4 regions of the Streptomyces sp. NPDC051664 genome follow, and region 4 is predicted to be linked to each of the others. Evidence: riboswitches for the same ligand, from Rfam matches in the RefSeq annotation. Region 4 holds a riboswitch; each other region holds the start of a gene.

Region 1 (7,622 bases), on a different contig from region 4:
CATCGGTGCGGGTGTCCGCCGTACCGTGCTCGATCTGCTCGGGGGCGAGATAGGAGACGGTGCCGAGGATTGTTCCGGTGGTGTTGGTGTCGGAACCCACGGCCCGTACGAGACCGAAGTCCGCGACCTTCACCCGGCCGTCGTCCCCTATGAGGACGTTCTCCGGCTTCATGTCGCGGTGCACGAAGCCTGCCCGGTGTGCGGCACCGAGCGCGGCGAGGACCGGCTCCAGGATGTCCAGCGCGGCTCTCGGCTGCAGGGCGCCGCGCTCACGCAGGACGTCGCGCAGCGTGCAGCCCGCCACGTACTCCATCGCCAGGTAGACGTACGCCCCCTGGGCGCCCTGGTCGAAGACAGCGACCACATTGGGGTGCGCGAGCCGGGCCACGGACTTGGCCTCGCGGATGAAACGCTCGACGAACGAGGCGTCGGTCGCGAGGGCCGGGTGCATCACCTTGAGGGCGAGAACCCGGTCGAGCCGGGTGTCCATGGCCCGGTAGACCGTGGCCATCCCGCCCACGGCGATGCGGGCATCGACGCGGTAGCGGCCGTCGAGCAGCTGCCCGACGATGGGGTCTCCCTGGCCGAAGGCCGGGGAAGGGTCCTGGAGGGTCGTATCCACACGAGCGAGTCTACGAGCCGCCGAGGACATGGCTGACGGGCCGGGCGATCCCGGGTCCGTACTGCAGCCGAGCCGTGACAGGGACATGTGCGTCACACGCCTGCGGCACCGTGCGCTCCGCGTGCGTACGAGTGCTCAGAACGCGGGCCGCTCCGGGTCCAGCGCAGCCCGCCCCTCCATCGGTGACGACGCCTCGGCGAAGTGGCGCCGGGGGATCCGGCCCGCGCGGTAGGCCAGCCGTCCGCCGTCCACCGCGTGCCGCATCGCCGCCGCCATCAGCTCGGGTTCCTGCGCCCGGGTCACCGCCGACGCCAGCATCACTGCCGCGCACCCCAGCTCCATCGCGAGCGCCGCGTCCGATGCGGTCCCGGCGCCGGCGTCGAGAATCACCGGTACCCGGGCGTGCTCGACGATCAGCTGGAAGTTGTGCGGGTTGCGGATGCCGAGACCGGAGCCGATCGGGGAGCCGAGCGGCATGATCGCCGCACATCCCACGTCCTCCAGCTTCCGGGCCAGCACCGGGTCGTCATTCGTGTACGGGAGGACGGTGAAGCCGTCGTCCACCAGCGTCTCCGCGGCGTCCAGCAGCTCGATCGGGTCGGGCAGCAGGGTCCGCTCGTCGGCCACCACCTCCAGCTTGATCCAGTCGGTGCCCAGCGCCTCGCGGGCCAGCCGCGCGGTCAGCACGGCCTCGCCCGCGGTGAAGCAGCCCGCCGTGTTCGGCAGGACGCGGATCGAGAGCCGTTCCAGCACGGAGAGCACCGAACCCTGCACGGTCGGATCGAGGCGGCGCATCGCGACGGTGGTCAGCTCGGTGCCCGACGCGGTCAGCGAGCGTTCCAGCACGTCGAGGCTGGGCGCCCCGCCCGTTCCCATGATCAGCCGGGAGCCGAACGTCGTGTCGCCGAGGGTGAAGAGATCGTCGGACATGGTCAGCCTCCCTGGACCGCGGTGAGAACTTCGATCCGGTCGCCGTCGGCGAGCGCGGCGGTGGACCACCGGCTGCGGGGGACGACGGTCTCGTTGACGGCGGCCGCGACGCCGGAGGGCGCAGCGGTGAGGGTGGCGACGAGGGCTTCCAGGGTGGTGCCGGCGGCGATCGAGCGGGGGTCGCCGTTCACGGACACGGAGAGCGCGACGGAGTCGGTCATGCGGGCTGCTCCTGACGTGCGGAGGCGGTGGCGGGGGGCGCGGCGGGCGGCGGTACGGCGGGCCCGAACCGCCCGGGGGTGAACGGGCGGGCCACGGCGGGCAGCTCGCCGGTGGTCAGGAGCTCGGCCATGGCGTCGCCGGTGACGGGGGTGAGCAGCACCCCGTTGCGGTGGTGGCCGGTGGCGAGATACAGGCCCGGCAGGGCGGTGGGGCCGAGCAGCGGGGCGTTGTCGGGGGAGGCGGGGCGCAGGCCGGCCCGGGTCTCGGTGAGCGGCAGTTCGGTGATGCCGGGCACCAGCTCGTGGGCGTCGCGCAGCAGCTCGTACACCCCGCCCGCCGTGACCGTGGTGTCCCAGCCCATCTCCTCGCTGGTGGCGCCGACGACCAACTCGCCGTTCTCGCGCGGGACGAGATAGACATGGCTGCCGCGGACCACGGCTCGTACGGTCCGGGTGAGGAACGGCGCGTACACGGCGGGCACGGTCAGCCGCAGCACCTGCCCCTTCACCGGCCGGACGGGCGGCACGACCTCGTCCGGCAGCCCCGCGAGCCGTCCGCTGAGGCTGCCCGCGGCGAGCACGATCCGGTCGGCTGCGAGCTCCGTGCCGGCTGCCAGTACGGCTCCGGCTGCCCGGTCCCGCACCACCACGAGGCGTTCCGCCCGGTCGCGGTGGAAGACCACCCCGGCCCGTTCGCAGGCCGTCAGCAGGGCGGCGGCCAGCCGGCGGGGGTCGACCTGGTGGTCGCCGTCGACCCGCAGACCGCCGCGCACACCCGGCGCCAGCATCGGTTCCAGGCGGCGGCACTCGCGGCCGGTGAGCCACTCCGACTGCAGCCCCGAACGGTGCTGGAGCGCGTGCAGTTCCCGCAGATGGGCGCGGTCGTCGGAGTCCAGGGCGACCGCGAGGGTGCCGCAGGCCCGGAAGCCGATGTCCTGGCCGCTCGCCGCCTCCAGTTCGGCCGCGAAGGCCGGGTAGCGCGCGGCGGAGGCGAGATTGAGACCGAGCAGCATCTGCTCGCCGTAGTGGAGTTCGGTGACGGCGGCGAGCATTCCGGCCGCGACCCGGGCAGCACCGCCGCCCGGGTCGGGGTCGACGACCGCGGTGCGCAGGCCGCGCTGCGCCGCCCGCCAGGCGGTCACCAGACCGATGATTCCGCCCCCGATGACGAGGACGTCGGATCCGGGTACGCCGGATCCGTCTGCTGATGTGCTCCCGGAGGATCGCATGGGCGTCCAGCCCCTCCCTTCGCCGGCATGACCCGGATCAGGTTCGTACGGTCGGAGGCCGCCCAGCCTCCCTCTCAGCCCGGTGCGTCCGGGCTCCCGCGAGTGTCTTACGTCGGCCACCCTAAACCCCGTCACCCGGCCCCAGTAAGGGAGCGGCCACCGTGGCCCGTTCACTCGACGGACTTGTCCTCTCGCCGGTCGCCGACCAGGCGCCGGGTCAGGTCGGCACCCGGACCCGCTTCACGTACCACGAGGAGAAGGGCGCGATCTGGGCCGACTACGCGGGCGGGGACGTGGTCCGGGGCCATCTCGTCGGCACTCGCACCGGCGATCGACTCGACTTCCGCTACGTCCAGTTGAAGCAGGACGGATCGACCTCCTGCGGACACTGCGTCTCCACCGTCGTCGGCCTTGCGGACGGCCGGGTGCGGCTGGAGGAGCGCTGGGAAGGGGAGTCGCAGGAGGGCAGCGGGACGAGCGTGGTCGAGGAACTCGCAACCTGATGGTTCGTCAGATGCTTAAGGTGGACAGGTGAGCGAACAGCAGACAGAGCAGCCTGGCCGGCGGACAGAGCGCCGCGTCGTCATCGTCGGTGCGGGCATGGCCGGCGTGCAGACCGCGGTGGCCCTGCGGGAACAGGGCTTCACCGGCCCGGTCGCCCTGATCGGTGCCGAACCCCACCAGCCGTACGACCGGCCCCCGCTGTCCAAGGCGGTGCTGCTCGGCACGGCCGAAGGCTCCGCCTTCGACATCGACTTCGAAGAGTTGGGCATCGAGCTGCAACTGGGCCGTGACGTGACCGGCGTACGGGCCGACGCGCACGAACTGGACACCCTGACGGGCCCCGTACCGTACGACGTCCTGGTCATCGCCTCCGGCGCCGAACCGGTGGTGCTGCCCGGCTCCGAGGGGGTGCCCGGCGTCCATCTGCTGCGCACCCTCGACGACGCCGCACGGCTACGGCCGGTCCTCGACCAGCAGCACACCGTCGTGGTCGTCGGCGCGGGCTGGATCGGCGCCGAATTCGCCACCGCAGCCCGCGCCGCGGGCTGCGAGGTCACCGTCGTCGAGGCCGCCGAACGGCCGCTCGCGGGCGTCCTGCCCGCCGAGGTCGCTGCCCCGATGGCCCGCTGGTACGCGCAGAGCGGCGCCGAACTCCTCACCGGCGCCCCGGTGGCCCGGATCGAGCCCGGCAGTGTGGTCCTCGCGGACGGCCGCACGGTTGCCGCCGGAGCGGTGGTCGTCGGGATCGGCGCCCGGCCCGCCACCGGCTGGCTGGCCGGCTCCGGCATCGCCCTCGGTCCGGACGGATCGGTGACCGCCGACGCCGCGCTGCGCACCTCGCTGCCCGATGTGTATGCGGTCGGGGACTGCGCCTCCTTCCCCTCCGCGAGGTACGGCACACGGCTCCTCGTCCACCACTGGGACAACGCCGTCCAAGGGCCCCGGACCGCCGCCGCCAACATCATCGGTGCCGGTGCGGACGGGGCGTCGCAGCTCCTGGCATACGACCCCGTGCCGTACTTCTGGTCCGAGCAGTTCGACCGGTTCGTGCAGTACGCGGGCCATCACGGGGGCGCGGACACCCTGATCTGGCGTGGTGACCCGGCCGATCCCGCCTGGTCCGTGTGCTGGCTGCGGGGCGGCGCACTGGTCGCCGTCCTCGCCGTCGGGCGGCCGCGCGATCTGGCCCAGGGGCGCAAACTCATCGAGGCGGGGGCACGGCTGGATCCGGTGCGGGCAGCCGACCCCGCCGTACCGCTGAAGTCGGCCAGGGCCGATGCCCCGTAGCGGCACGCCCGGAGGGGTTCCGGAGCCCTTGCGGGCACTGGGTCGACCCCCGTCCGGTCGGGTCCGCGTGCCGACTGTCGGTCCGGGATGGCACGCTTGACCCCGTGACCGAGATTGACGCAAAGATTGATGCTCTCGTCCCCGCCTGGCTCCACCTTCCCGACATCGCGGAAATGCTCGATGTCGAGGTGACGCGCGTGCGGCAGCTGGTCAAGGAGGGCCAGCTCATCGCCGTACGACGTGGTGAGAACCGGACGCTCCAGGTGCCTGTTGCCTTCATCGACGGCAACAAGGTGGTCAAGGGCCTCTCCGGCACCCTGACGCTCCTGAGGGACGACGGCTACACCGACGAAGAGATGCTGGAGTGGCTCTTCACTCCCGACCCGACCCTGCCGGGTACCCCCGCGCAGGCGCTGAGCGAGAATCGCGGCACGGAGGTGAAGCGCCGCGCCCAGGCGCTCGCCGTCTGACCGGGACAACCGCACGCGGGGTACGGGCACGGTCCGTTCCGAACGGCCCGGCCCGTACCCTCGCAGCACGCCGCACCGCTGTACCAGCCCGACCGTGTCGTACCGCTGAATTCCGTACAGCTGTATCAAGGGGGAACCTCGCCATGCCCACGCCTCGCGAGCTGCTGTCCGACGCCCGGCTCTATCTGTGCACGGATGCCCGCAGGCGCCAGGGCGACCTGCCCGCCTTCCTCGATGCTGTGCTTTCCTCCGGGGTGGACATCGTCCAGCTGCGCGACAAGGGCATGGAGGCGGCCGAGGAGCTCGAACACCTCGCGGTCCTCGCCGACGCCTGCCGACGCCACGGCAAGCTCCTCGCCGTGAACGACCGGGCCGATGTCGCCCACGCCATCGGGTCCGACGTGCTCCACCTCGGCCAGGGAGACCTGCCGGTCCCCGCCGCCCGCGCCATCATCGGCGAGGACGTGGTGATCGGCCGCTCCACGCACGCGGAGCCCGAGGTCGACGCCGCCGTCGCCGAGCCCGGCGTGGACTACTTCTGCACCGGACCCTGCTGGCCCACCCCCACCAAGCCCGGCCGGCACGCCCCCGGCCTCGACCTCGTGCGGTACGCCGCCTCTCTCGCCCAGCCGCGCCCCTGGTTCGCCATCGGCGGGATCGACGCGGGCAACCTCGACGAGGTGCTGGACGCGGGAGCGCGCAGGGTCGTCGTCGTACGGGCGATCACCGAGGCCGACGACCCGGTGGCGGCCACCGCGGAGCTGACGAAGCGGATCAGGGCGCGCGCCGACGGCTGACAGGCGCGTCACGGAAATCACAGGTCATCCGGAGCAGGTCGGAGGACTGTCCGAAGGGTGGACAAACCACCAGTCAATTCGGGCAATTGCCGCTGGTCCGGTTGGGGGACCGTCGCGCCCTGGTTAATCTGCAGTATGGCCCTTGGCACTCCCTCTACCAGGACGGATCACGCACGCACCGTGCGTGAGCTGCTGGCGACCGGCAAGACTTCGTATTCGTTCGAGTTCTGGGCGCCCAAGACCGAGAAGGGCGAGCGTAATCTCTGGAATGCGTTGCGCCGGGTCGAGGCGGTGGGCCCGAGCTTCGTCTCCGTGACGTACGGGGCCGGTGGTTCCACCCGGGCCGGGACGGTCAGAGCCACCCAGCAGATCGCCGCCGACTCCACGCTCACCCCGGTCGCGCACCTCACGGCCGTCAACCACTCCGTCGCCGAACTGCGCAACATGATCGGGCAGTACGCCGACGCCGGGATCAGGAACATCCTCGCCGTGCGCGGCGACCCGCCGGGCGACCCGATGGGCGCGTGGGTCGAGCACCCGGAGGGTGTGCGGTACGCGGCCGACCTCGTCCGGCTCATCAAGGAATCCGGCGATTTCTGCGTCGGGGTCGCGGCATTTCCCGAGATGCATCCGCGCTCGACCGACTGGGACACCGACATCCGGCATTTCGTGGACAAGTGCCGCGCGGGTGCCGACTATGCGATCACGCAGATGTTCTTCGATCCGGACGACTATTTGCGGATGCGTGACCGCGTGGTTGCTGCGGGTTGCGACACGCCCGTCATCCCCGAGGTCATGCCGCTCACCAGCGTCAAGCAGTTGGAGCGGTTTCCGCAGCTCAGCAACGCGACGCTGCCCTCGTCCCTGAAAGACCGCATCCTTGCCGTCAAGGACGACGCAGCCGCTGTACGCTCCATTGGCATCGAGTTCGCGACGGAGTTCTGCGCGAGGCTGCGCTCCGAGGGTGTGCCCGGGCTGCACTTCATTACGCTCAACAACTCGACGGCAACGCTCGAAATCTACGAGAATCTCGGACTGCACAAGCAGTCGTGACCGGCCGTACCCGCCATGATCCCGGGCGGCGGCCGTAGAAATGGGGGCGGGCATGGGCTGGACGGTCCTCTACATCGCGTTCGGCATCGTGGCGCTGTGGCTGCTCGGCGAGGTGCTCCTGCAGTACAAGGCGCGGCTGCGCTGGCGTCTGCTCGCCTTCACCGGCTTCGCCGGTGTGGTCGTCGGCGTGCTGATGCCGTCCGTGCCCGTCATCGCCGTCGGAGCGATCGCGTTCGCCATCGGCCAGACGTACGTCACGCTCTCCTTCCGGCGCGGCTTCTCGACCGGCTGGGCCATAGGGGGCAGCCCGGGCGAGAGCCGTCGCCGTCGAAGCAGCGGTGACCGGGACACCCGCCGGGAGCCCACGCTCGAGGTGTCGGACCTGGAAGTGGGGTACGACCGGGAGGGCGAGGACGAGGCGGAGAACGCCGCACCCGCGCCGGCGGCCGCCGTCTACGAGCCGGAACCGCTGCCGGACGACACCGGGCAGTACGGCATCTATACCGATC
Region 2 (7,622 bases), on a different contig from region 4:
CCGCCGCGAGCCCGCCGACGACCAGCGCGATCGCGGTCGCGACCAGGGCGTACTGCAGTGAGTTCCAGATCGCTTCGAGCGGCGCGACCAGGAAAGTGCCGCCGCTCGCGTCCACGGACCGCAGAGCGCGGTAGTAGTCGAAGCCATGGCCGCCGGGCACGTCCAGCGAGCGCTCCACCAGCACGCCGAGCGGCAGCAGGATCAGCACCAGCACGGTCAGCAGGACCCCGCCGAGCAGCGCCCGCTGCCCGGCGCCGCGCGGCCTGCGGGCGGTCTGCGCCGGGTCAACCAGCTTCAGCGCCGTCTCCCTGCGCCGCACGGTCCAGGCGTGTACAGCCAGGACCGCGCCGACGGCGGCGAACTGCACCATCGTCAGCACGGCGGCCGTGGGGAGGTCGAGCAGCTGGGCGGTCTGCCGGTAGATCTCCACCTCCAGCGTGGAGTACGCCGGACCGCCGAGGATCTGCACGACCCCGAAGGAGGTGAACGTGAAGAGGAAGACCATCAGCGCCGCGGCGGCCACGGCGGGCGCGAGGGCCGGCAGCGTCACCCGCCGCCACGCTGCCAACCGCCCGGCGCCCAGCACCCGGGCGGCCTCCTCCTGCCGTGGGTCGAGCTGCGACCACAGGCCGCCGACGGTCCGTACGACCACCGCGTAGTTGAAGAAGACATGGGCGAGCAGGATCGCCCACACGGTGGTGTCGAGCCGTACGCCCGCCAGTTCGTCGAGGAAGCCGCCGCGCCCGAGCAGCGCCAGGAAGGCCGTCCCGACGACGACGGTCGGCAGGACGAACGGCACCGTGACGACCGCCCGCAGCAGTTGTTTGCCGGGAAAGTCGAAGCGGGCGAAGACATAGGCGCCGGGCAGCGCGATCAGCAGGGTCAGCGCGGTCGAGGCGAGCGCCTGCCAGGTGGTGAACCAGAGGACGCCGAGGATGTCCGGCCGGCTGAGCACCTCGCCGATCCGGCCGAACTGCCAGACGCCGTCGGCCTTCAGCCCGCGGCCGACGATCGCGACGACGGGGTAGGCGAAGAACACCGCGAAGAACGCGACGGGCACGGCCATCAGTCCGAGCCGCACCGCGCCCCCGCGCCACGCCCTCGGGCGTGCGGCGCCCGCCGCGCGCCCCGGCCGGGCGCGCGGACCTGCCCCGCGCGCGCCCGGGCCGGGTGCGGGCGTCTTCGTTACTTCACTACGAGCGAGGACCACGACTGGACCCACTGCTCACGGTTCTTGGCGATGGTGTCGGGGGCCACGGTGGTCGGCTTGTCGACCGTCGCGCCGAACTCGGTGAAGATCTCCGGCAGCTTCGCGTCCTTGGTGACCGGGCTCACGAACATGTTGAGCGGCATGTCCTCCTGGAACTTCTTGCTGATCAGGAAGTCCAGCAGAGCCTTGCCCCCGGCCTCGTTCCTCGCGCCGTTCAGCAACCCCGCGAACTCGATCTGGCGGAAGCAGGTGCCGGTCGCGACCCCCGTCGGGGCCTCGGTCGGCTGCGGCTTCGCGTACAGCACCTCGGCCGGCGGGCTGGAGGCGTACGACACGACGAGCGGCCGGTCGGCCTTGGCCTTCTTGCCGCCCGCGGAGCCGGAGAACTCCTCGTTGTACGCCTGCTCCCAGCCGTCGACGACCTTGACGCCGTTGCTCTTCAGCTTCTTCCAGTAATCCTGGTAGCCGTTCTCGCCGTAGGCGGCGACGGTGCCCAGCAGGAAGCCGAGCCCGGGCGACGAGGTCGCGGCGTTCTCCGTGACGAGGAGGTTCCTGTACGCGGGCTTCGCCAGGTCGTCGAAGGTCGTCGGCGGCGCGAGCTTCCGGTCGGCGAAGTACTTCTTGTCGTAGTTGATGCAGATGTCGCCGGTGTCGATCGGCGTGACCCGGTGCTTGGTCGCGTCCAGCTGGGTATCGGCCGCGACCCGGTCGCTGCCCTTCGCTTCGTACGGCGTGAACAGACCGTTGTCGAGGGCGCGGGAGAGCAGCGTGTTGTCGACGCCGAAGAACACATCGCCGCGCGGGGATCCCTTGGTCAGGATCTCCTGGTTGAGTGCGGCGCCGGCGTCACCGCTCTTGAGCACCTTGACGGTGTAGCCGGTCTCCTGGGTGAACGCCTTCAGTACGTCCTTGGAAGCGTTGAAGGAGTCATGGCTGACCAGGGTCACGGTCTTGGACCCGGAGCCCTTCGTGCCGCCGGCCCCGGAGGCCGAGCCGTCGGAACTGCTGCAGCCGGCGAGTGCCGTGACGCCGAGCGCGGCCGCGACGGCCGTCGCCGCAAGCTGCTTGGTGCGGCGCGTGGTACCGGTGGTGCTCATTGTTGATTCCTCCTGGGTTTGACCAGGAAGAGACGCGGCCCTGCCCACCGGGAGGTGGGCAGGGCGCAACAGCATGAGTTGATGACCGAACTTCCTACCCGGAATGACCCGGGCGAGGTTCAGAGGGTCTGCGGCCAACCTGTCGTCGGTGCCGCACTCTCAGCGCTGTGGCGCTCCCCTGTCGGAATATGAAATTGATTTCGGCCCAGATTACACGGGCCGTCTTTCAGCGCTCGGATGCCGCCAGCTGCCCGCACGCCCCGTCGATCTCCTGACCGCGGGTGTCCCGCACGGTCACGGGCACCCCGTGGGCGGCGATCGCCTCGACGAACGCCTTCTCGTCCTCGGGCCGCGAGGCGGTCCACTTGGAGCCGGGCGTCGGGTTCAACGGAATCAAGTTGACATGCACACGCTTGCCCTTGAGGAGCCGGCCGAGCAGGTCACCACGCCAGGCCTGGTCGTTGATGTCGCGGATCAGCGCGTACTCGATGGAGATCCGGCGGCCGGACTTCTCCGCGTACTCCCATGCCGCGTCGAGCACCTCACGCACCTTCCAGCGCGTGTTCACCGGCACGAGCGTGTCCCGCAGCTCGTCGTCCGGCGCATGCAGCGAGACCGCGAGCCGGCACTTGAAGCCCTCGTCGGCGAAGCGCAGCATGGCCGGCACCAGGCCCACGGTGGAGACGGTGATCCCGCGCTGAGACAGGCCGAGGCCGTCCGGCTCGGGGTCGGTCAGCCGACGGATCGCGCCGACCACCCGCTTGTAGTTGGCCAGGGGCTCGCCCATGCCCATGAAGACGATGTTGGAGAGCCGTGCGGGCCCGCCCGGCACCTCTCCGTCGCGCAGCGCCCGCATGCCGTCCACGATCTGGTGGACGATCTCGGCGGTCGACAGATTGCGGTCCAGGCCGGCCTGCCCCGTCGCACAGAACGGGCAGTTCATCCCGCATCCGGCCTGCGACGAGATGCACATCGTCACCCGCTCCGGGTACCGCATGAGGACGGACTCGACCAGCGTCCCGTCATGCAGCTTCCACAGCGTCTTACGGGTCGTGTCGTCGTCACAGCTGATGTGCCGGACCACGGACATCAGGTCGGGGAACATCGCCTCGGCGAGCTTGTCCCGCGAACCGGCCGGGATGTTGGTCCATTCCGCCGGGTCGTGCGCGTACCGCGCGAAGTAGTGCTGCGACAGCTGCTGCGCACGGAAAGGCTTCTCGCCGATCGCGGCGACGGCTTCCTTGCGCTCGGCGGGCGTGAGGTCGGCGAGGTGCCGCGGCGGCTTCTTGGCTCCGCGGGGCGCGACGAAAGTGAGTTCTCCGGGCTTAGGCATGGTTCCTCCAGTGTTGCAGACACGCCGTGGTCGCAGAGGCCTTCACCAGCTCAGGAGGGATGAGGTGCGCACACGCCCGGTCGTCGTCGGTCGTCATCAGTCGACGTCGGCGGCCCTTTGGCGGCCCACGGACGGCCCAGCCGCCCCGAGGGACAGTGACCGATCGCACGAAAGGCGAGTGGTACGCACAGCGTCCCACCGAGACCTAGAATCGAATACGTGTCCGAAAACTTCTCTCGTCTGGATCGCCTGCGCATCGTGCGCGAGTGGCAGGCGTATCAGCTCGGCCGAACCGATCGGACGATCGCCGAGCTGGAAGAACGCGAGGCCGCGGCCGTCCGGGCAGCACGCACCCTGCCGCCGCCGGCACCCGACTGGAGACTCTCCCTGCAGCGCGCGGGTGGCACGTCCCATGCCGACGCCGTCCACACGGGCGACTGCGGCATGGGCGGCAAGAGAACCAAGCCGATGACCCGGGAGCAGGCCCTGCGTGCGCTCACGGAAGACGGCATCACGGCCTGCCCGTACTGCCGGCCGGACAGAGAGCTGGGAGTGCTGTGAACCACGGACCATCGGAACCTGAGGACATGAGCGAAGCACCCATCGTCATCCACCGCCCAGCCGGAACGGGTGGCCGTCGGGTGACGATCCGCGCCCAGGTCGCGGGCCTCGCCCGCAGCGACGACGACGTGATCGAGTTCCTGCGCCGCGCGGGCCTGCCCGACGCCGGTGACGTACTGGACGACCCACGATGGGTGCAGTGGCAGGGCGGCCGACCACACCAGTACGGCGCGGCCTCTGTCGATGAGACTGCCGGCCCGCCCGGCCCGCAGCCGTAGACAGACCCACAGCAACCTCGAATCGGGACAGGTGGGCCGACACCCGCTTCAGGAATTGGATCCCCGGTTTCCGCCATGCCCGTGAACAGGCATGGTTCTTGCAGTCCCGCAGACAGAAGAGTGAGGGCCCGCCGCCCTCTGGACAACGGACCCTCACTCACAAAAAAGCAGGTCAGGATGGGTGGCGACCCGACTGTTCAGCTGGAGCCGACGAACAGCACCAGCAGCAGCCAGACCACCGGAGCGGTCGGCAGCAGCGAGTCCAGCCGGTCCATGATCCCACCGTGACCCGGCAGCAGCGTGCCCATGTCCTTGATCCCGAGATCCCGCTTGATCATGGACTCACCCAGGTCGCCGAGGGTGGCGCTGGCGGCGACGGCGAGGCCGAGCAGCAGACCCTGCCACCAGGTGCCACCGTCGATCAGGAACTGCATGCACAGCGCACCGGCGACCATCGCGAAGGCGACCGCCCCGAACAGGCCCTCGCGGGTCTTGCCGGGGCTGATCCGCGGCGCGAGCTTGTGCTTGCCGAAGCGCCAGCCGACGGCGTACGCCCCCGTGTCACTGACCACGGTCAGCAGCAGGAAGGTGAGGACCCGCTGCGGCCCGTCGTCCGCGCTCAGCAACATCGCGACGAAGGTGGCCAGGAACGGTACGTAGAACGCGGCGAAGACTCCGGCCGTGACGTCCTTGAGATACCCCTCCGGCGGCTCGGTCATCCGCCAGACGAGCAACGCCAGGGCGGTCAGCGCCATCGCGACCCACGCGCCCTCGGCGCCGCGGACATAGCCGGCCACGATCATCGCCGCGCCGCCGACCGCGAGCGGTACGAGCGGCGCCTTGATGCCCTTGCGCTCCTCGAGCCGGGAGGTGAGCTCCCAGAGGCCGACGACGACGGCGATCGCTATCACACCGATGAAGACGGCCTTGACGATGAAGAGCGAGGCGACGATGACGGCACCGAGCCCCACGCCGACCCCTATGGCGGCTCGCAGATCACGGCCCGCACGTTTCTTCTGCGGGGGCGGCGGGGTGGACATGGGCTCCTGCGGCTTCTCGTCACGGAACAGGGGGCCACCGCCCCGGCGGGCGGCTCCCCTGTCCCGCTCGTCACGGTCGTCACGGTCGTCAGCGTCTCTACCTGCGTCGGGAACGTCAGGCACGATGGGCATGGGCCGAGTGTGCTGGGCGTCATGCACATCGTATGCAGGACCCGCCGGAGCAGCCTGCATCTCGGGCGCACCCCAGTAGCCGGCCTGCGGAGCGCCCCAGGAAGAGTCGTTCATCAGACTTCGAGCAGCTCGGCTTCCTTGTGCTTGAGCAGCTCGTCGACCTGCGCGACGTACTTCGCAGTGGTGTCGTCGAGCTCCTTCTCGGCGCGGCGCACCTCGTCCTCGCCGGACTCCTTGTCCTTGACCAGCTTGTCCAGGGTCTCCTTGGCCTTGCGGCGGACGGCCCGGATCGAGATCTTGGAGTCCTCGGCCTTCGTCTTCGCGACCTTGATGTAGTCGCGGCGACGCTCCTCGGTGAGGTCCGGGAAGTTCACCCGGATGATATTGCCGTCGTTGCTCGGGTTGACGCCGAGGTCGGAGTCACGGATCGCCTGCTCGATGTTGCGCAGAGCGCTCTTGTCGAACGGCGTCACGACGGCCATCCGCGGCTCGGGAACCGAGAAAGAGGCCAGCTGGTTGATCGGGGTCAGCGCGCCGTAGTAGTCGGCGACGATCTTGTTGAACATCGCCGGGTGCGCACGGCCGGTGCGGATCGCGGCGAAGTCCTCTTTCGCGACCACGACGGCCTTCTCCATCTTCTCCTCGGCCTCGAGGAGGGTTTCTTCGATCACCACGTGCTCCTGCGTGTCTAGAGTGGGCCCGGCTTGCTCCGGCCCGGCGGGTCCTGCGTCGCGTCCTCACCTGCACGGTGTCCGACCGGCAGGCCGTTGTCCATCGTTCGGGGCCCTTCCAGGAGTGTTCCCGAAGAGCTCCGGGACTGCACCGGGATCCCCCGGAGCCGTCCCCCCGGTTCTCAGGCCCGGGTGCCCTGGTCGCTCACGAGCGTGCCGATCTTCTCACCCTTGACGGCACGGGCGATATTGCCGGTCGCGGTGAGCTCGAAGACAAGGATCGGCAGCCGGTTGTCACGGCAGAGTGTGATGGCGGTGGCGTCGGCGATCTTGAGATCGCGGGCGAGCACCTCGCTGTACTCCAGAGCGTCGAACTTCACCGCGTCGGGGTTGGTCTTGGGGTCGGAGTCGTAGACACCGTCCACACCGTTCTTGCCCATCAGCAGACCCTCGGCGTCGATCTCCAGGGCGCGCTGGGCGGCAGTGGTGTCGGTGGAGAAGTACGGCATGCCCATACCGGCACCGAAGATGACGACGCGGCCCTTCTCCAGGTGGCGCACGGCGCGCAGCGGGATGTACGGCTCCGCGACCTGGCCCATGGTGATGGCGGTCTGGACCCGGGAGTCGATGCCCTCCTTCTCCAGGAAGTCCTGGAGCGCGAGGCAGTTCATGACCGTGCCGAGCATGCCCATGTAGTCGGAGCGCGCCCGGTCCATGCCGCGCTGCTGGAGCTCGGCACCGCGGAAGAAGTTGCCGCCGCCGATGACGACCGCGATTTCGGCACCGCCCCGGACGACCGCCGCGATTTCCCGGGCGATGGCGTGTACGACGTCGGGGTCGACACCGAGACCCCCGCCGCCGGCGAACGCCTCGCCGGACAGCTTCAGCATGAAGCGCCCGGGCACCTTGCCGTCCTCGCGCTTCTGGTCACCTTTTGCGGCGTCCGCGTCCTTGTTCATGGAGTTTCTCCTCGTGCACATACGAAGAAGGCCATTGCCGGTGGGTCTGGTGTCCCTCAGCGGCAATGGCCTCCTCGTCAGATCTGCGGTCGTACGGCAGGTGTGCGGCCGTACGACTGCACTAGACCCTATCGGGGTCCACCGTTTTTCGCGGACGGACTCAGATGCCGACCTTGATGCGCGAGAAGCGCTTCAGGGTGACACCGGCCTCGTCCAGGACCTTCTGGACAGACTTCTTGTTGTCCTTGGCGAAGGCCTGCTCCAGGACGACGACGTCCTTGAAGAAGCCGTTGACGCGACCCTCGACGATCTTCGGAAGGGCGGCCTCGGGCTTGCCCTCC
Region 3 (7,622 bases), on a different contig from region 4:
CTGCCGGTCACCGCGTGGGTGGACAACGACCACCGGGCCGCCGTGCTCGACCTCCTCGACCATCTCGCCGCCGCCGGGGCCCGCCGGATCGGCCTGCTCACCGGCACCACCACCGACACGTACACCCGGCTCTCCACCACCGCATACCTCCACTGGTGCGAGCGCGTGGGCCAGGATCCGGTGTACGAGTCCTATCCCGCCCACGACCCGTGCGCGGGGGCGGTAGCCGCCGACCGGCTCCTCGCCCGCCCGGACCGGCCCGACGCCGTATACGGGCTCTTCGACCCCAACGGCACCGACCTGCTGGCGGCCGCCCGCCGGTACGGGTTGCGCGTCCCCGAGGATCTGCTGCTGGTCTGCTGCAGCGAGTCCACCGTGTACGCGACGACCGAGCCCCCCATCACCACGCTCTCACTCAAACCGCGCCAGATCGGCACAGCGGTCGTCCAGCTCCTCATCGACGCGATCGAAGGCGTCGACCAGGACGGTCCGGTGGAGCGGGTCATACCGACCGAACTCATCGTCCGGACGTCCTCGCAACGCCGTCCGCCCCGTACCACGGTCAGCGCGCCTCGGTCCCCGTCCAGGGATTGATCAGGCCAATTGGGACCAATCGGCCGGTGAACCTGTCGTGCGTCCGGATTCACCACCCCTGGTGCATCACACTGCACGATCCGCATTCCTATGATGGGCGCACGACACCGCGGACCACCCCGACCAGCAGGGCCCGTCAGGTGTACGGCGGCGCGACGGTGGTGGAGGGGTCGATGACACAGGGGGCCGGTCAGGAATCCGTGGAGTGGACAGCGACGTTGCGTGACTTCCGTGTGCCGCCCTATGCGCAGACTCCGGCGCCGCCCGTGGCGCCGCACCCCGGCAATGTCGCACCGGGCGACGAGCCGGAGGGATACACGCCCACCGCGCGCGATCTTCCCGTGATCAACCGCGGTGACACCGTCCAGGTGCAGGCCGTCCCGGATCAGCGGCCCGCCACGGACCAGGGTCTCGGACCGCTGTACGTGGTCGGCGACGTCCACGGCTATCTGGACGAGCTTCACGACGCCCTCAGGGAACAGGGCCTCATCGACGCCGAGGGTGCCTGGGCCGCGGGCAACGCCCGGCTCTGGTTCCTCGGCGACTTCACCGACCGCGGCCCGGACGGCATCGGCGTCATCGACCTGGTCATGCGTCTGTCCGCCGAGGCCGCGGCCGCGGGCGGCTACTGCAAGGCCCTGATGGGCAACCACGAACTACTTCTCATCGGCGCCAAGCGGTTCGCCGACACACCGGTCAACTCCGGTGCGGGCACCGCCACCTTCCAGGCCGCCTGGCTGCTCAACGGCGGCCAGAAGACCGACATGGAGCGGCTCCAGGACGTCCACCTCCAGTGGATGTCCCGTCTCGACGCGGTCGTCGAGGAGGACGGGCACCTTCTGATGCACTCCGACACGACGGCGTACCTCGAGTACGGCTCCACCATCGAAGACGTCAACGAGACCGTGCATGCCATTCTCACGCGTAACGACGCCGACGAGTGCTGGGACCTGTTCCGCAAGCTCACCAGGCGGTTCGCCTTCCGCGACGAGGGGGGCTCGCAGGCAGTCCAGGAGCTGATGGCGGCGTACGGCGGACAGCGCATCGTCCATGGTCACAGCCCCATTCCGTATCTGCTCGGCGAGGTCGGCTCGGAGGACGGCGAGGACAGCGCCGGCCCCGTGGTGGACGGCCCGCACGTGTACGCGGACGGGTTCGCCATCGCCATGGACGGCGGCGTGACCATGGCCGGAAAGCTGCTGGTCGTCCGGCTGCCCTTGCATGACTGACGGTCTTCGGGGAAGACGCATCCACGACCTGACCACGCCGACCACTGGGCCTATTTACGGAAACCCCCTGTCACCCCGTGCCGTGGGCGCTCTACCATCGGCCTATCAGTAGCAGGCTCTCCTCCGTTTCCGCCCAACTGCCCGGTCCAAGCGGGTACTCAGGCCCAACGGAGCATCGGGGGATGCACATGAACAGCGCTCCGCACCTGCTGGCCGAGGACCGACCCGAGTACGAGCGGATCCTCGGCGATGCGCTACGCCACGCTCACGAACGACCGGATCTGGCCGGAGTCGGTGAACGGCTCAACACGGAACAGCTGCGCACCATGGCGCTGAACGCCACGGCTCTGATCACCGCGGCGGCAGCCACCGAGTACGACCACTACGTGAAGGTCCGCGAAGAGCTGCGCGGACCGGCCGCCGACTCGGCCCAGGGCTCGGGCCTCGGGTCCGAAGCTGACGATCCGGACCGGCCTGGCGCCGGCATAGGGGCGGTCGTCACCGTCCTGGCGCCGATGCTCGCGGGCACCGCCGCCCTGATCTTCCTGCTGGTCGGCTACATCCTGAAGATGCTCAGCAGGCCCCCGTCGTTCGCCGACACCATGGTCACCGCCGGCTGGTTCTTCGCCGCGGTCATGGCGGCAGCGATACTGGCCGCCGCCATCGGACTGCTCACCACGGCGCTGCGCAACGGCTCGACGTCGCTGCCGGCCGAGGAAACCGAGGACGAGCTGCCGGAGGATGTGGCGCGCGCCAGGGAGGCCTGGCGCCATGCGCTGCTGGAGCGGGGCATCCTGCCGTTCCTGCGGGATGCGCTCGCCGATCCCACGGCCGGCCCCGCATCACGTACACCGCACCGTTCGGCCAACCGCATCCCGAAGATCGGCTACTCCAGGCCGGACTTCTCGGGCCCGGAAGAGGGCCCGGCGGCGGGTCCCCGCCCGTCGTTCACCAGCCCCGACTTCACCAGCCCGGACTTCGGCGGCCCGGAACACGAGCTGGACTGACCGGGTCGAATCCCTTGTTCGTCGTCCTCGTGCCGGCGATCGGAGCCGGTCTCTCCTCGTACCCGTGGCCCGGCTCCTCCTTCAGGCTTTCGGCCTGGAGACGTGCACTGCGCCGCGACGGTTCTCGCAGCGCCCCGGCGCAGTACACCACCCGATGACTCAGTCCGCGATCGGCAGATAGACGCGGTTGCCGGCCGCCGCGAACTCCTTGGACTTCTCCGCCATGCCCGCCTCGATCTCCGACTGCGAACCGCCGTGCTCACGACGGATGTCCTGAGAGATCTTCATCGAGCAGAACTTCGGGCCGCACATCGAGCAGAAGTGCGCCGTCTTCGCCGGTTCCGCCGGCAGCGTCTCGTCATGGAACTCCCGCGCCGTGTCCGGGTCGAGAGCCAGATTGAACTGGTCCTCCCACCGGAACTCGAAGCGTGCGTCCGACAGCGCGTCGTCCCAGTCCTGCGCACCCGGGTGCCCCTTGGCGAGGTCCGCCGCATGGGCCGCGATCTTGTAGGTGATGACGCCCGTCTTCACGTCGTCCCGGTTGGGCAGGCCCAGGTGCTCCTTGGGCGTGACGTAGCAGAGCATCGCCGTCCCCCACCAGGCGATCATCGCGGCGCCGATGCCCGAAGTGATGTGGTCGTACGCCGGGGCTACATCGGTGGTCAGCGGGCCGAGCGTGTAGAACGGCGCCTCCTCGCAGATCTCCTGCTGGAGGTCGATGTTCTCCTTGATCTTGTGCATCGGGACATGGCCCGGGCCCTCGATCATCGTCTGGACGCCGAACCGCTTGGCGATCGAGTTGAGTTCGCCGAGCGTGCGCAGTTCGGCGAACTGCGCCTCGTCGTTGGCGTCGGCGATCGAGCCGGGACGCAGCCCGTCGCCCAGCGAGTACGTCACGTCGTACGTCGCGAGGATCTCGCAGAGCTCCTCGAAGTTCTCATACAGGAACGACTCCTTGTGGTGCGCCAGGCACCAGGCCGCCATGATCGAGCCGCCGCGGGAGACGATGCCGGTCTTGCGGCGGGCGGTGAGCGGGACGTACGGGAGGCGCACGCCGGCATGGACCGTCATGTAGTCGACGCCCTGCTCGGCCTGCTCGATGACGGTGTCCTTGTAGATCTCCCAGGTCAGTTCCTCCGCCCTGCCGTCGACCTTTTCGAGGGCCTGGTAGAGCGGAACGGTGCCGATCGGCACCGGGGAGTTACGCAGAACCCACTCACGGGTGGTGTGAATGTTGCGGCCGGTGGAGAGATCCATGACCGTGTCGGCGCCCCACCGCGTCGCCCACGTCATCTTCTCGACCTCCTCCTCGATGGAGGAGGTGACCGCGGAGTTGCCGATGTTGGCGTTGACCTTCACCAGGAACCGCCTACCGATGATCATCGGCTCGATCTCCGGGTGGTTGACATTGGCCGGCAGGACCGCCCGGCCCGCGGCGATCTCCTCGCGTACGACCTCGGGTTCGACGTTCTCCCGGATCGCCACGTACTCCATCTCCGGGGTGATCTCGCCCCGCCGGGCGTACGCGAGCTGGGTCACCGGCTGCCCCTCGCGGCTGCGGCGCGGCTGCCGCGGGCGACCGGGGAAGACCGCGTCGAGGTTGCGCAGTCCGCCGCGCGGCGAGGTGTGCTTGAGCCCGTCGTCCTCGGGGCGGACCGGGCGGCCCGCGTACTCCTCGGTGTCGCCGCGGGCGACGATCCAGTTCTCCCGCAGCGGCGCGAGGCCGCGGCGGACGTCGGTGTCCGTGGTGGGATCGGTGTACGGCCCCGACGTGTCGTACAGCGTCACGGCGTTGCCGTTGGTCAGGTGCACCTGCCGGACCGGCACCCGGAGGTCCGGGCGCGAGCCCTGGACGTATCCCTTGTGCCAGCCGATGGACTTTCCGGCCTCGTCACTCTGGTTCGAGGCAGGCGTGCGTGCGTCCGATGTGGTCATGAGACCTACTCCCTACGCCGGCATTACCCGGTAACAGGTTCGGCGGTCGGCGCAGCCTGTCCCGTACGGATGTACGGATATCAGCGCCCTCTCAGCCCGGTGCTCCGAGCTCCCGCGTGTACAAAGGTGTCATCAAGCTAGCGCCCTTCGAGGCGTACTGAACAGTGGACCCCTTCACTTCTTGCGATGATCCCCCGGTGACGTCCCCTCAAAATGACTCCGGACCGCAGGACCATCAGCACGGTCACTCGCACAGTCACGGGCCTGCGGCGCCGGTCTCGAAGCATCTGCGCAAGGTCATCGCGGCCGTCCTGATCCCGTTCACCACCGCTGTCGTCGTCGGCCTGGTGGTGCTCTGGCCGGGCGGTGCACCCGCGCACGAGCGCACCGGCGTCGGCTTCGACCGGCAGACCCAGCAGGCCACGGTGGTGAACGTCGACAAGGTCGACTGCAAGGACGTGAACGCCGCGCAGACCGCTGCCACCGGCAACACCACGACGCCGTCGGGGAACGCCACTCCCGGCCAGGAGCCGGGGCTGTGCGAGAAGGCCACGATCGAGGTGACGACCGGCCACGACAAGGGAAGGACCTTCGTCGAGATCGTCCAGCCCGACGCGCCACGGCAGTTGCACGAGGGACAGGGCGTGATCGTCGCGTACGCCCCCGACGCGCCCCATGACCTTCAGTACTCCGTGACGGATGTGGACCGGAAAGTCCCGATGGCTCTGCTGGCCGGGATCTTCGCTCTCGCAGTGGTCGTGGTGGGCAGGCTGCGCGGGGTGATGGCGCTGATCGCGCTCGCCGTGTCGTTCGCCGTGCTGACCCTGTTCATCCTCCCCGCGATCCTGCAGGGTTCGAACCCGCTGCTGGTCGCGGTCATCGGGGCCAGCGCGATCATGCTGATCGCGCTCTACATGTGCCATGGGCTGACCGCCCGCACCTCGGTCGCGGTCATCGGCACGCTGATCTCACTGCTGCTGATCGGGCTGCTCGGTTCGCTCTTCATCGACTGGGCGAGCCTGACCGGCAACACCGACGACAGCACCGGCCTCATCCACGGCCTGTACCCCCACATCGACATGAGCGGCCTGCTGCTGGCCGGTGTCATCATCGGCTCGCTCGGCGTGCTGGACGATGTGACGGTCACCCAGACATCGGCGGTCTGGGAACTGCACCAGGCCGACCCGACGATGGGCGCGCGGAAGCTGTACCGGGCAGGCATCAGGATCGGTCGCGACCACATCGCCTCAGTGGTCAACACGCTGGTGCTCGCCTACGCCGGCGCCGCGCTTCCCTTGCTGCTGCTGTTCTCGATCGCGCAGAGCAGTGTGGGCACGGTGGCCAACAGCGAACTCGTGGCGGAGGAGATCGTACGAACGCTGGTCGGGTCGATCGGACTGGTCGCCTCGGTGCCGGTGACGACGGTGCTGGCGGCGCTGGTCGTCTCCGCGGACCGCACAGGGCTCGGCGCGGGAACCGAAGCTTCGGCACCCGCACGGAACGGAAGGGGCCGGCGTCGCAGGGCGAGGCATTGACGCTCAAGGCTGTGGCCGTCCCGGCGCGGAGTGCATATCACCCGTTCGGCAGATACCGCGTTCGACCGGCGCGCCATCCGTCGGCGCAAACCTTTTCAACCGGCGTTCTGTTCCTTGGCCAGGATCCGGCCCAGCGCCTCCTCGAGGTTGCCCTCGAAGTCACTCAGCGTGCACTCCTGGCCGAGGGGGACGAGCTTGTCCGTCCGGTCGAGAAACGCGACGAGTGGCGCCGTGCCGGCCCTGAAGAGAGCGCGGTCCGCGCCGACCTGAAGCCGGATGTGTACGTCGGACAGCCCCTCGGGCTCAGTGGGACTGATGTGCACATCACCGTCACCGCTGGGGCTGTTGAGGCCGTCCAACAGAAGCTCACGACCGAAAGCCCAGGTGACGGGGGCGTCGCCGGGCAGATGGAAGGTCATCCGGATCGCGTACGGATCGCATACCTCGTACCGGAGCTCCACCGGGATACGGAATGAGAGCTCCTCGGAGACGAGAAAACTCATCATGACCTCAGCTTGAACCGACTCGCGCATCGTTCAACCCCGCAGTAGATGAATCTGGCCAGGAATGATCCCCCATGGCCCTATTGACGCCATCGTGGTGTACGCGATAGCAGATCACAAGGAGTGATTTTTCAGATACTGATAGAGAACACCAACGAACGCAAGAGGCTCGCCACTTCACCGCGTAGTCGTTCGACTGCGGGGAGCAAGCGTTCTTCTTCCTCGAGAGGTACCGAAATGGCCATGGCGGCAGCCGTGTAGCCGACTGCGATCGGGATGGCGGCGCAGACCGTTCCGAGGGCGTACTCCTGTCGTTCGACAACAGGTTCGGTTCGCTCCAACGACCTCAAACGCTCAAGAAAAGCCGGTCGGTCCCGCACCGAGTAGCGGGTCAGCGGCTGCACAGGGTGACGATCCAGATGGTCCTCACGGGCCTTCTCGTCGAGCCGGCTCAAGAGACACTGGCCGATCGCATGGGCATGTCCGGTCTCCCGGAACGAGGCCCACTCCTCGACCGCCGGTGCTGCGGGGGTGTCGGCGACCGCGATGAGTTCGATCTCACCCTCGCGGTAGACGGCGCAGTACACCGGTGCACCGATGATGTCGCGCCAGCGGGCCAGCGACTGGGCCATGGTGCTGCGACGATTCTGCAGCGCACCGTCGTCGACCAGCCTCTCGGCGGCGGAGCCGAAGAGGAATACGCCGTTCTCCCGGCGCAGATAGCCTTCGTGGGTCAGGGTGCGCAACAGGTGATAGGCAGTGGGAAGGGGAAGCCCCGCTTCCCGTGCGAGCTGCTTCGCAGGCGCCCCGTCCCGATGG
Region 4 (7,622 bases):
CACCCTCTCACCACCCCCGGAGGGCACCCCGCATGAGCGCCATCGAACGCACCGACGTGCTGGTCATCGGCAGCGGCTTCGGGGGCGCCATCCCCGCCTACCATCTGGCCGCGGGCGGCGCCGAGGTGGTGATCCTGGAACGCGGACCGCATTTCACCGCCCCCGACTTCACCCATGACCTGCGCCTGGGCAGCTATACCCGGATCGTCGACCTCGTGCAGGGCGACGGCATCACCGTCGTCGCCGGGAACTGCGTCGGCGGGTCCAGCGTGGTCTACTTCGCCGCTTCGCTGCGGGCTCCGGGCTTCGTCTTCGACCGCCGCGGCAGTCTGGGCCACCGCCTGTGGCCTTCGACCCTGACCCGCGCCGCCCTCGACCCCTGGTACGACCGGGTCGAGGAGGCTCTGCCCGTCGCCGAGCAGAGCTGGGACCAAGTCCCCTATCCCGGAGGGCTGTTCGCTGCAGCGTGCGCGCGTGCGGGCCGCACCTGCAACCCTGTGCCCGTCGCCGTCGACCTGGCCCGCTGCACCAACTGCAACTGGATGCTGAACGGCTGCCACTTCGACGCCAAGCGCTCCATGCTGCTGAACTACCTCCCCGCCGCGACCGCGCACGGCGCCGAGATCCGCCCGCTCCACGAGGCGCAGACGATCGCTCCCGCCAGCACACCCGGTTACCGCTACCGCGTCTCGTACACGCAGCTCGACGCCGGCGACTACCGGTTGCCGGTCGGCGTGGGGGCGATCGAGGCCAAGACCGTGGTGCTGGCCGCGGGCGCTCTGGCCACCCCCGTGCTGCTGCAGCGCTCGGCTCCCCTGCTCGGCGGCGTCCCGCAAGCCGTCGGGCGCTACTTCTCGGGCAACGGCGACCGCGTGTCCATCGCCGACGTCGACGAAGGCAAGGTGCGCGACCTGCTCGGTCTCGAGCGCGCACCGGGCGTCCCGTACCAGGGCTTCCCCATCGGGAAGCCCATCGGCTCCATGTCGTACGACCGGCTCGACCCGGCAGCGGCGGAGTTCACCCGCTTCTCCCTTCAGCAGATCTACTTCCCCGGCATCACCGACCTGCTGGCGCAGGCCACTGACGCCCCGGCGACGAGCTGGTTCGGCGTCCACAAGAAGGAGATGCGGGCACGCTGGCCGTCGTGGCTCTCCGTGCTCGCCATGACGGAGGACGACAACGAGGGCGTCTTCGGCCCGCCGCCGCCCACCGGAAGCTCGACGCGCGTGGCCACGTCGCTCTGCCTGTCCACGCTGTCGTACCGGCCGACGGCGAACACCCTGCGCGGCTGGGCCGCCGCGGATGCCGAGGCCCGCGCGGTGCTGGAGCGCGACGGTCTTGCGCGGGTGCGGCCCTGGAGCGAGAACGCCGCCGGGTCCGTGAGCGCGCACCCCCTCGCCTCCTGCCGGATGGGTGACGACCCCGCCACCTCGGCGCTCGACGAACGCGGCGAACTACGAGGCCATCCCGGCCTGTTCGTCACGGACGGCTCGGCAGTACCGACCTCGCTCTGCGTCAACCCCTCACTGACGATCGCGGCGCTGGCCGAACGGGCCTGTCCCGGCATCGTGGAGAGCACCGCCGAGGCAGGCGTTCGCGCACGGTACGGGGCCCCCGCGCCCCGGTGAAAGGAATCCCTCGTGAACTCGCTCTACCCGCCGCGGATGACCGGCCGTCCAGGGCGGCTCGAAGTCTGGTACGCGACGTTGACCGATCCTCGTACCGGTACCGGCCTGTGGATCCACCACGAAGTGGTGACGCCCAAGCACGGCGGCCCGGCCCGGGCACATGGCTGGATATCCGTCTTTCCGCCGGACGGACCGCCGGTCACCGAGCGGTTCGGGGCCCCGGAATCCCCGCCGCCCCAGGGCGAGGCGTACTTCGCGGTGCCGGGCGTGCGGGCAACGCCCCGGCTGCTGGAAGGCACCGCGGGCGCGATCACCTGGCGCCTGACGGTCACCGGCGGCGGAGAGCCCCTCTACACCTTTCCGCGCTGGTCCTGGCAGCGTGAGCTGCTGCCCGCCGCCCAGATCGTGCCTGCCCCCGACGCCGTTTTCGACGGGGAACTCGTCGTCGGGGAGCGGCGGTTCACCCTCTCCGGCGCCATGGGAGGCGTCGCCCGGATCGCCGGTCACGGCAATGCCCAGCGATGGGCGTGGCTCCATGCGGGCCTCGGCGGCGGGGACGTACTGGAAGTGGTGGCCGCCGTCGCCCGCCGTCCCACGATGCGGTGGCTGCCACCGCTGCCCATGCTTCAGCTGCGGATCGGTGGCACCGACTGGCCGCGCGACCCGTTGCTGACCGCCCCACTGCTGCGTGCACGGATCGGTCTGCCCGACTGGTCGGTCGCAGGCGGCACCGCGCGGCGCAGGCTACGGATCGATGTGACCCAGGACCCGGCCGACTGTGTGTCGCTCTCCTACACCGACCCTGACGGAGCGACCGCCACGTGCACCAACACGGAACGTGCCACCGTCGACGTGATCGTCGAACGCCGCACCGGGCTGCACCGCTTCGAGGTGGAACACCGCTGGCATCTGGATCGCACGGGTCACGCGGAGGTGGGGACGCGACCGTGAGCACGGCGCGCCGCCCCCCGTGGCGCGGACCGCGCATCCACGCCACGGACGAACCCACCGAGTCGTCTGCCACACAGACCTCGGTGCAGGTGTTCAAAGGGACCGGGTTAGTCTGACCGTCGTACCGGACACGGGGTGCCCTATCCGAGGGCTGAGATCACACCCGTCGAACCTGAACCAGTTCGCACTGGCGGAGGGATGTCTTTCATGCCGTTGACGCATGTTTCCGGCGGGCTGCCCGCCGACGGCCGGCAGACCGTCTTCGACGGACGGATGCCGGCGGCCCCCGGCGACCTCCGCGTCGAGACGCACGGCATCGAGCCGGTCCCCGAGAGCAACCGTTACGGCGGTCCCGGGCGCCTGTTCACCGTGTGGTTCGCTCCCAATCTGACCATGACCGGCGTGTTCACCGGCACCGTCGGCATCGCCCTCGGCCTGGACTTCGCCACCGCGCTCGCCGCCGTCGTGCTGGGCACGGTGCTCGGCGCGGTGCCCACCGCCTACCTGGGCACCTGGGGGAGCCAGACCGGTGCCGGGCAGCTGCCGCTGGCCCGGCTCGCCTTCGGCCGGGCCGTGACGGTGCCCGGCATCCTGCAGTGGCTGTCCTCGGTCGCCTGGGACGCGCTGATCGGGCTGTTCGGCGGGGACGCGCTCGCGCGGCTGTGCGGCTGGCCGTTCTGGCTCGGCGTCCTGGCCATGATGCTGGCCCAAGGCGCCCTCGGCGTCCTGGGCTACGAGGCCATCCACCGGCTCCAGATCGTCATGACCTTCGTGCTCGCCGCCGCGTTCGCGCTGATCGCCTGGCGGCTGCTCGACGGTGTCCATCCGGTCGGCGCCGGCACCGCGCACGGCGCCGACCAGGCCGGCGCGTTCGTCCTGACCAGCACCATCGCGCTGAGTCTGGCCCTGTCCTGGGCTCCGTACGCCAGCGACTTCAGCCGCTATCTGCCGCCCACGACCTCGCGCCCGCGCATGTTCTGGTTCACGCTGCTCGGCCTCGTGGTGTCCTTCGTGGCCGTCCAGGCCCTCGGGTTGCTGGGCGCGTCCGTGCTGACCGACCAGACCGCCGCAGGGGTGGACAAGCTACTGGGCGGTGGGGTGTTGGGCGCGTTCGGGCTGCTCGCCGTGGCGCTGGCTGCGCTCTGCAGCAACGCCATGAACGACTACAGCGGTTCCTTGGCTCTGCAGACCGTCGGCGTGCGCCTTCCGCGCCCGGCGGCAGCCGCTCTCGCCGCCGTCCTCGGCTTCCCTCTGGTGCTGTGGATGCACGCTGCCGACACCACTGCCCGCTTCCAGAACGTGCTGCTGTTCGTCGGCTACTGGATCCCCGGATTCGTGGCGATCGTCATCGTCGACTGGATCGCACGGTCCCGGGCACGGGGCGGTGCGGCGATCGACCTCGCCGCCGAGACCGCCCGGCCGCACTCCGGATGGCCCCCGCTGCTGGCATTCGCCGTCGCCTTCGCCGCGGCCGTGCCGTTCATGGACACCAGTCTGTACGTGGGCCCGGTGGCGGCCGCCCTGCACGGCGCCGACCTCTCGTACTACGTGGCGTTCCTCGTGGCGCTCGCCGTCTACGCGCCGCTACGGCTACGCCATCGCCCGCAGGACTGACCTGCCGCCGGCCGACGGACCCCGACGTCCGTCGGCGCCCGAACGACATCCCCTCCCCCACGGAGCGAAATCCCATGCCCGTTGCATCCGCCGATCACACCGCCTTCGTCCCGCAGGCCCTCGCACGCGTGCGGACGGACTCCCCTCTGGTTCAGTGCCTGACGAACTCGGTGGTCACGGGCTTCACCGCCAACGTCCTGCTGGCGCTGGGCGCCTCGCCGGCCATGGTCGACATTCCGGAGGAGGCCGGCCCCTTCGCCCGGGTCGCCTCCGGTGTCCTGATCAATCTCGGCACCCCGCACGCGGAGCAGCGCTCCGCCATGGTCGAGGCCGCACGGGCGGCGGGTTCGGCCGGCACGCCGTGGGTCCTCGACCCGGTGGCGGTCGGCGCGCTGCCGGTGCGCACCGCGCTGGCACGAGAGCTCCTGCGGCTGCGACCGACTGTGATCCGGGGCAACGCGTCCGAGATCATCGCACTCGCGGGCGCGGGCGACGGCGGCCGCGGCGTGGACTCCTCCGACGGCGTCGGGGCCGCCGAGGAGTCAGCACGCGAGCTGGCGCGTACAGCCGGCTGCGTGGTCGCCGTCTCCGGGCCTGTCGACTTCGTCACCGACGGGGTGCGCAGCGCTCGGATCGCCAACGGTGATGCCCTGTTGACCCGGGTGACAGGGGGCGGCTGCGCGCTGGGGGCGGTGATGGCGGCCTTCGCGGCGGTCGACAAGGACCGGTTCGCCGCGGTGGTGGCCGCCGTCACCGCGTACACGGTGGCCGCCGAGCTGGCCGCGAAGGAGGCCTCCGGGCCCGGCAGCTTCGCCGTCGCCTTCCTGGACGCACTCGCCGCGCTGGAGGAAGCGGACCTCGCCGAGCGGGTGGCTCTCTCGTGACCGCGGCACCGGTGGATCTGTCGGTCTACCTGGTGACGGACACGGCCCAGTGCGCGGCGCGCGGCCGGAGCGTGGCCGAGACCGTCGTCCTGGCAGTGGCCGGGGGCGTCACCGCCGTGCAGATCCGGGAGAAGCACGCCACCGGGAGGGAGTTCCTGCACACGGTTCTGGAGGTGGCCGCCGTCCTCCCCGACCGAGTGACGCTGATCGTCAACGACCGGGTGGACGTGTTCCTGGCGGCCCGCGCCGCCGGCGCACGCGTGACGGGTGTTCACGTCGGCCAGTCGGATCTGCCGCCGGCCGCCGTACGCGAACTCATCGGAGAGGACGCGGTTCTGGGCCTGAGTGCAGCCACCCCCGATCAACTGCGGGCCGCCGCCGAGGATCCGGCGCGCGTCCACCACGTCGGCATCGGCGCGCTGCATGCGACCCGGACCAAGGCGGACGCCCCGGCCCCGCTCGGCCATGCCGGCTTCGCCCGCCTCGCCCGGCTCAGCGACCTGCCCGCCGTTGCCATCGGCGGCATCACCCCGGCCGACCTGCCACGCCTGCGAGACGCCGGGGCGGTGGGAGCCGCCGCCGTCTCCGGCATCTGCGCCGCCGAGGACCCCCTTGCGTCGGCCCGCGCATACGCCTGGGCATGGACCCGTGTCCGGGAGGAGACCCTCGCATGACCGCGCCCGGCCACGTGCTGACGATCGCCGGATCCGACCCCGGTCACGAGCCGGAATTCAGCCCGGCCCGCAGTCGATGCCGACGCCGGGCACCCACGGACTGAGCATGCTCACGGCTGTCACGGGACAGCACTCCCTGCGCGTGGCGCGCCCCTCGCGACGTTCCGGGCGACGGCGTGGCACGCATTCCCGTGGAGGACCGCCGGTGACTGACCGTACCCGTACAGTGTTCCGAGTTGTGAAAGTCTGTTCATACATGAGCGGGTTTCCCACCCGTGACTTGTGCGTGCGACGTACCGCCGAGTAACAACATGTCTCATGAACTTTTTCAGCCGCGGCACCACGCTCCGACGCCCGGCGGCGCCCGCCGCTCCAACGACCCCCGCTGCTGCCGTGATGCCGGATCCCGCCCTGGCAGCTCTCAGCGGAGAGTGGATGATCGACCCCGCCCACAGCAGGATCGGTTTCTCCGTGCGACACGCCATGGTGACGACGGTGCGCGGATCGTTCGGTTCGTACGAAAGTCGCCTCTACTTCGACGGCCGGAACCCGGCACGCTCCCGCGCGGAGATCGTGCTGCACACCGCGAGCGTCGACACCGGGGTGGAGCAGCGTGACGCCCACCTGATCGGGCGTGACTTCCTGGACGCGGCGAAGTATCCGCGGATGAGCTTCGCCAGTACCGCCGTTCAGCTCATGGGCAAGGATGTCTACCGCATGACCGGCGACCTCACCATCAGGGGCACCACCCACCCCGTGGAGCTGGACCTCACCTACATCGGCCATGTCACCGACCCGTTCGGCTACGAACGGGTCGGCTTCGACGGCACCACCACCATCAACCGCTCGGACTGGGGCCTGACCTACAACGCCCGGCTGGCGGAAGGCGGGGCGATGGTCAGCGAGCGACTCCGCCTCCAGTTCGACATCGCCGCGATCCGTTCCACCTCGGAGCACTGACCCGGACGGGAGGTGTCTGGGACAGGCCGATCGCGCCTGGCAGCAGACGGTCCGGTCCCGGCGCCGCGTCGGTGTCGGGGCTCACCACGCCAGCCTCTTCAGCCGGGTGGCCACCTGCTCGCGGTCCCAGGCGCCGTCGGCGACCACGACGCGGTACCGGTACTCGAAGGACTCGCCGGCCTCCAGCGCGAACTCCTCGAAGAATGCCCAGGAGAACGCGACGGTCGGGATCGGCTCCGCGCGCACGAACCAGTGCGAGGCGTGGATCGCGTCCGCGTTCCAAGGCGCGTGCGCGAACATCAGCGTCGAGTGGCCGTCGACGTCGTCGTGCTCGCCGGTGAACGCCAGCCACGGGCCCTGCGTGCCCATCAACTCGCCCTCGGCCTCCGGGCCGAAGACCCGGCCGGCGGTGAAGTCGCGCGGTCCGCGCCACTGCAGACCGGTGTACCCGGCCATCTCGCGGCCCGCCGTGGTCGGTGAGCCGAAATGCAGAGCCTCGCCGTCCTCGCGGACGTTGGTCAGCCGGATCGACCAGTCCACGGCGTACGAGCCGGTCGCCGGGTCCACCGCGTGCACCCGCACCCCGCGCTGCTCCCGCGCCCACTCGGCGCCGCCGTTCTCCATCCAGGTCAGCCGCTCGGTGAAGGACAGCTCGTCGGCGCATACGTCGATGGCATCGAAGCCGTCGTGCCGCATCGAGCCGATCAGCTCGTGCAGTTCCAGATAGCCATTGCCGTGGACGTAGGAGTGGCCGCCCCAGAAGTTCTGTCCGGACAGATGACTTGCCGTCATCTGCAAGCCCTTGTGCCAGCGGTGGTCACTGGGCCGGTAGCCGGAGACAAGGCGGCCGGTCAGAGTGCGCAGCGGGTGGACATACGGCTTGCAGGCCTCGTACGCGACCGGGTCGGGCC

What was found. A riboswitch is a leader RNA that binds a small molecule or an ion and turns the genes downstream of it on or off. The one in region 4 is predicted to bind thiamine pyrophosphate.
Region 1: linked by a shared signal. The riboswitch ahead of thiO (glycine oxidase ThiO) and the one ahead of ACIA8E_RS33340 (purine-cytosine permease family protein) in region 4 are both predicted to bind thiamine pyrophosphate.
Region 2: linked by a shared signal. The riboswitch ahead of ACIA8E_RS00140 (thiamine ABC transporter substrate binding subunit) and the one ahead of ACIA8E_RS33340 (purine-cytosine permease family protein) in region 4 are both predicted to bind thiamine pyrophosphate.
Region 3: linked by a shared signal. The riboswitch ahead of thiC (phosphomethylpyrimidine synthase ThiC) and the one ahead of ACIA8E_RS33340 (purine-cytosine permease family protein) in region 4 are both predicted to bind thiamine pyrophosphate.

Annotation. Positions count from the first base shown of each region.
Region 1 covers NZ_JBITCU010000004.1:203,425-211,046, forward strand. The annotation lists gene pknB (Stk1 family PASTA domain-containing Ser/Thr kinase) at 1-622, opposite strand, end outside; gene ACIA8E_RS09975 (thiazole synthase) at 758-1,552, opposite strand; gene thiS (sulfur carrier protein ThiS) at 1,555-1,773, opposite strand; gene thiO (glycine oxidase ThiO) at 1,770-3,002, opposite strand; TPP riboswitch at 3,000-3,112, opposite strand; gene ACIA8E_RS09990 (hypothetical protein) at 3,164-3,505, shown strand; gene ACIA8E_RS09995 (NAD(P)/FAD-dependent oxidoreductase) at 3,603-4,793, shown strand; gene ACIA8E_RS10000 (Rv2175c family DNA-binding protein) at 4,898-5,263, shown strand; gene thiE (thiamine phosphate synthase) at 5,407-6,060, shown strand; gene metF (methylenetetrahydrofolate reductase [NAD(P)H]) at 6,196-7,113, shown strand; gene ACIA8E_RS10015 (hypothetical protein) at 7,166-7,622, shown strand, end outside.
Region 2 covers NZ_JBITCU010000001.1:27,479-35,100, forward strand. The annotation lists gene ACIA8E_RS00135 (ABC transporter permease) at 1-1,066, opposite strand, end outside; gene ACIA8E_RS00140 (thiamine ABC transporter substrate binding subunit) at 1,186-2,307, opposite strand; TPP riboswitch at 2,381-2,497, opposite strand; gene rlmN (23S rRNA (adenine(2503)-C(2))-methyltransferase RlmN) at 2,534-3,640, opposite strand; gene ACIA8E_RS00150 (DUF6233 domain-containing protein) at 3,860-4,201, shown strand; gene ACIA8E_RS00155 (hypothetical protein) at 4,228-4,479, shown strand; gene ACIA8E_RS00160 (phosphatidate cytidylyltransferase) at 4,677-5,765, opposite strand; gene frr (ribosome recycling factor) at 5,765-6,322, opposite strand; gene pyrH (UMP kinase) at 6,505-7,281, opposite strand; gene tsf (translation elongation factor Ts) at 7,442-7,622, opposite strand, start outside.
Region 3 covers NZ_JBITCU010000006.1:174,605-182,226, reverse strand. The annotation lists gene ACIA8E_RS14340 (LacI family DNA-binding transcriptional regulator) at 1-594, shown strand, start outside; gene ACIA8E_RS14335 (metallophosphoesterase) at 768-1,823, shown strand; gene ACIA8E_RS14330 (hypothetical protein) at 2,006-2,830, shown strand; gene thiC (phosphomethylpyrimidine synthase ThiC) at 2,990-4,765, opposite strand; TPP riboswitch at 4,758-4,891, opposite strand; gene ACIA8E_RS14320 (YibE/F family protein) at 4,963-6,300, shown strand; gene ACIA8E_RS14315 (SsgA family sporulation/cell division regulator) at 6,396-6,833, opposite strand; gene ACIA8E_RS14310 (IclR family transcriptional regulator) at 6,935-7,622, opposite strand, start outside.
Region 4 covers NZ_JBITCU010000028.1:83,058-90,679, reverse strand. The annotation lists gene ACIA8E_RS33355 (DUF5987 family protein) at 1-36, shown strand, start outside; gene ACIA8E_RS33350 (GMC family oxidoreductase N-terminal domain-containing protein) at 33-1,628, shown strand; gene ACIA8E_RS33345 (hypothetical protein) at 1,641-2,579, shown strand; TPP riboswitch at 2,701-2,795, shown strand; gene ACIA8E_RS33340 (purine-cytosine permease family protein) at 2,787-4,193, shown strand; gene thiM (hydroxyethylthiazole kinase) at 4,268-5,077, shown strand; gene thiE (thiamine phosphate synthase) at 5,074-5,751, shown strand; gene ACIA8E_RS33325 (YceI family protein) at 6,070-6,711, shown strand; gene ACIA8E_RS33320 (PmoA family protein) at 6,793-7,622, opposite strand, start outside.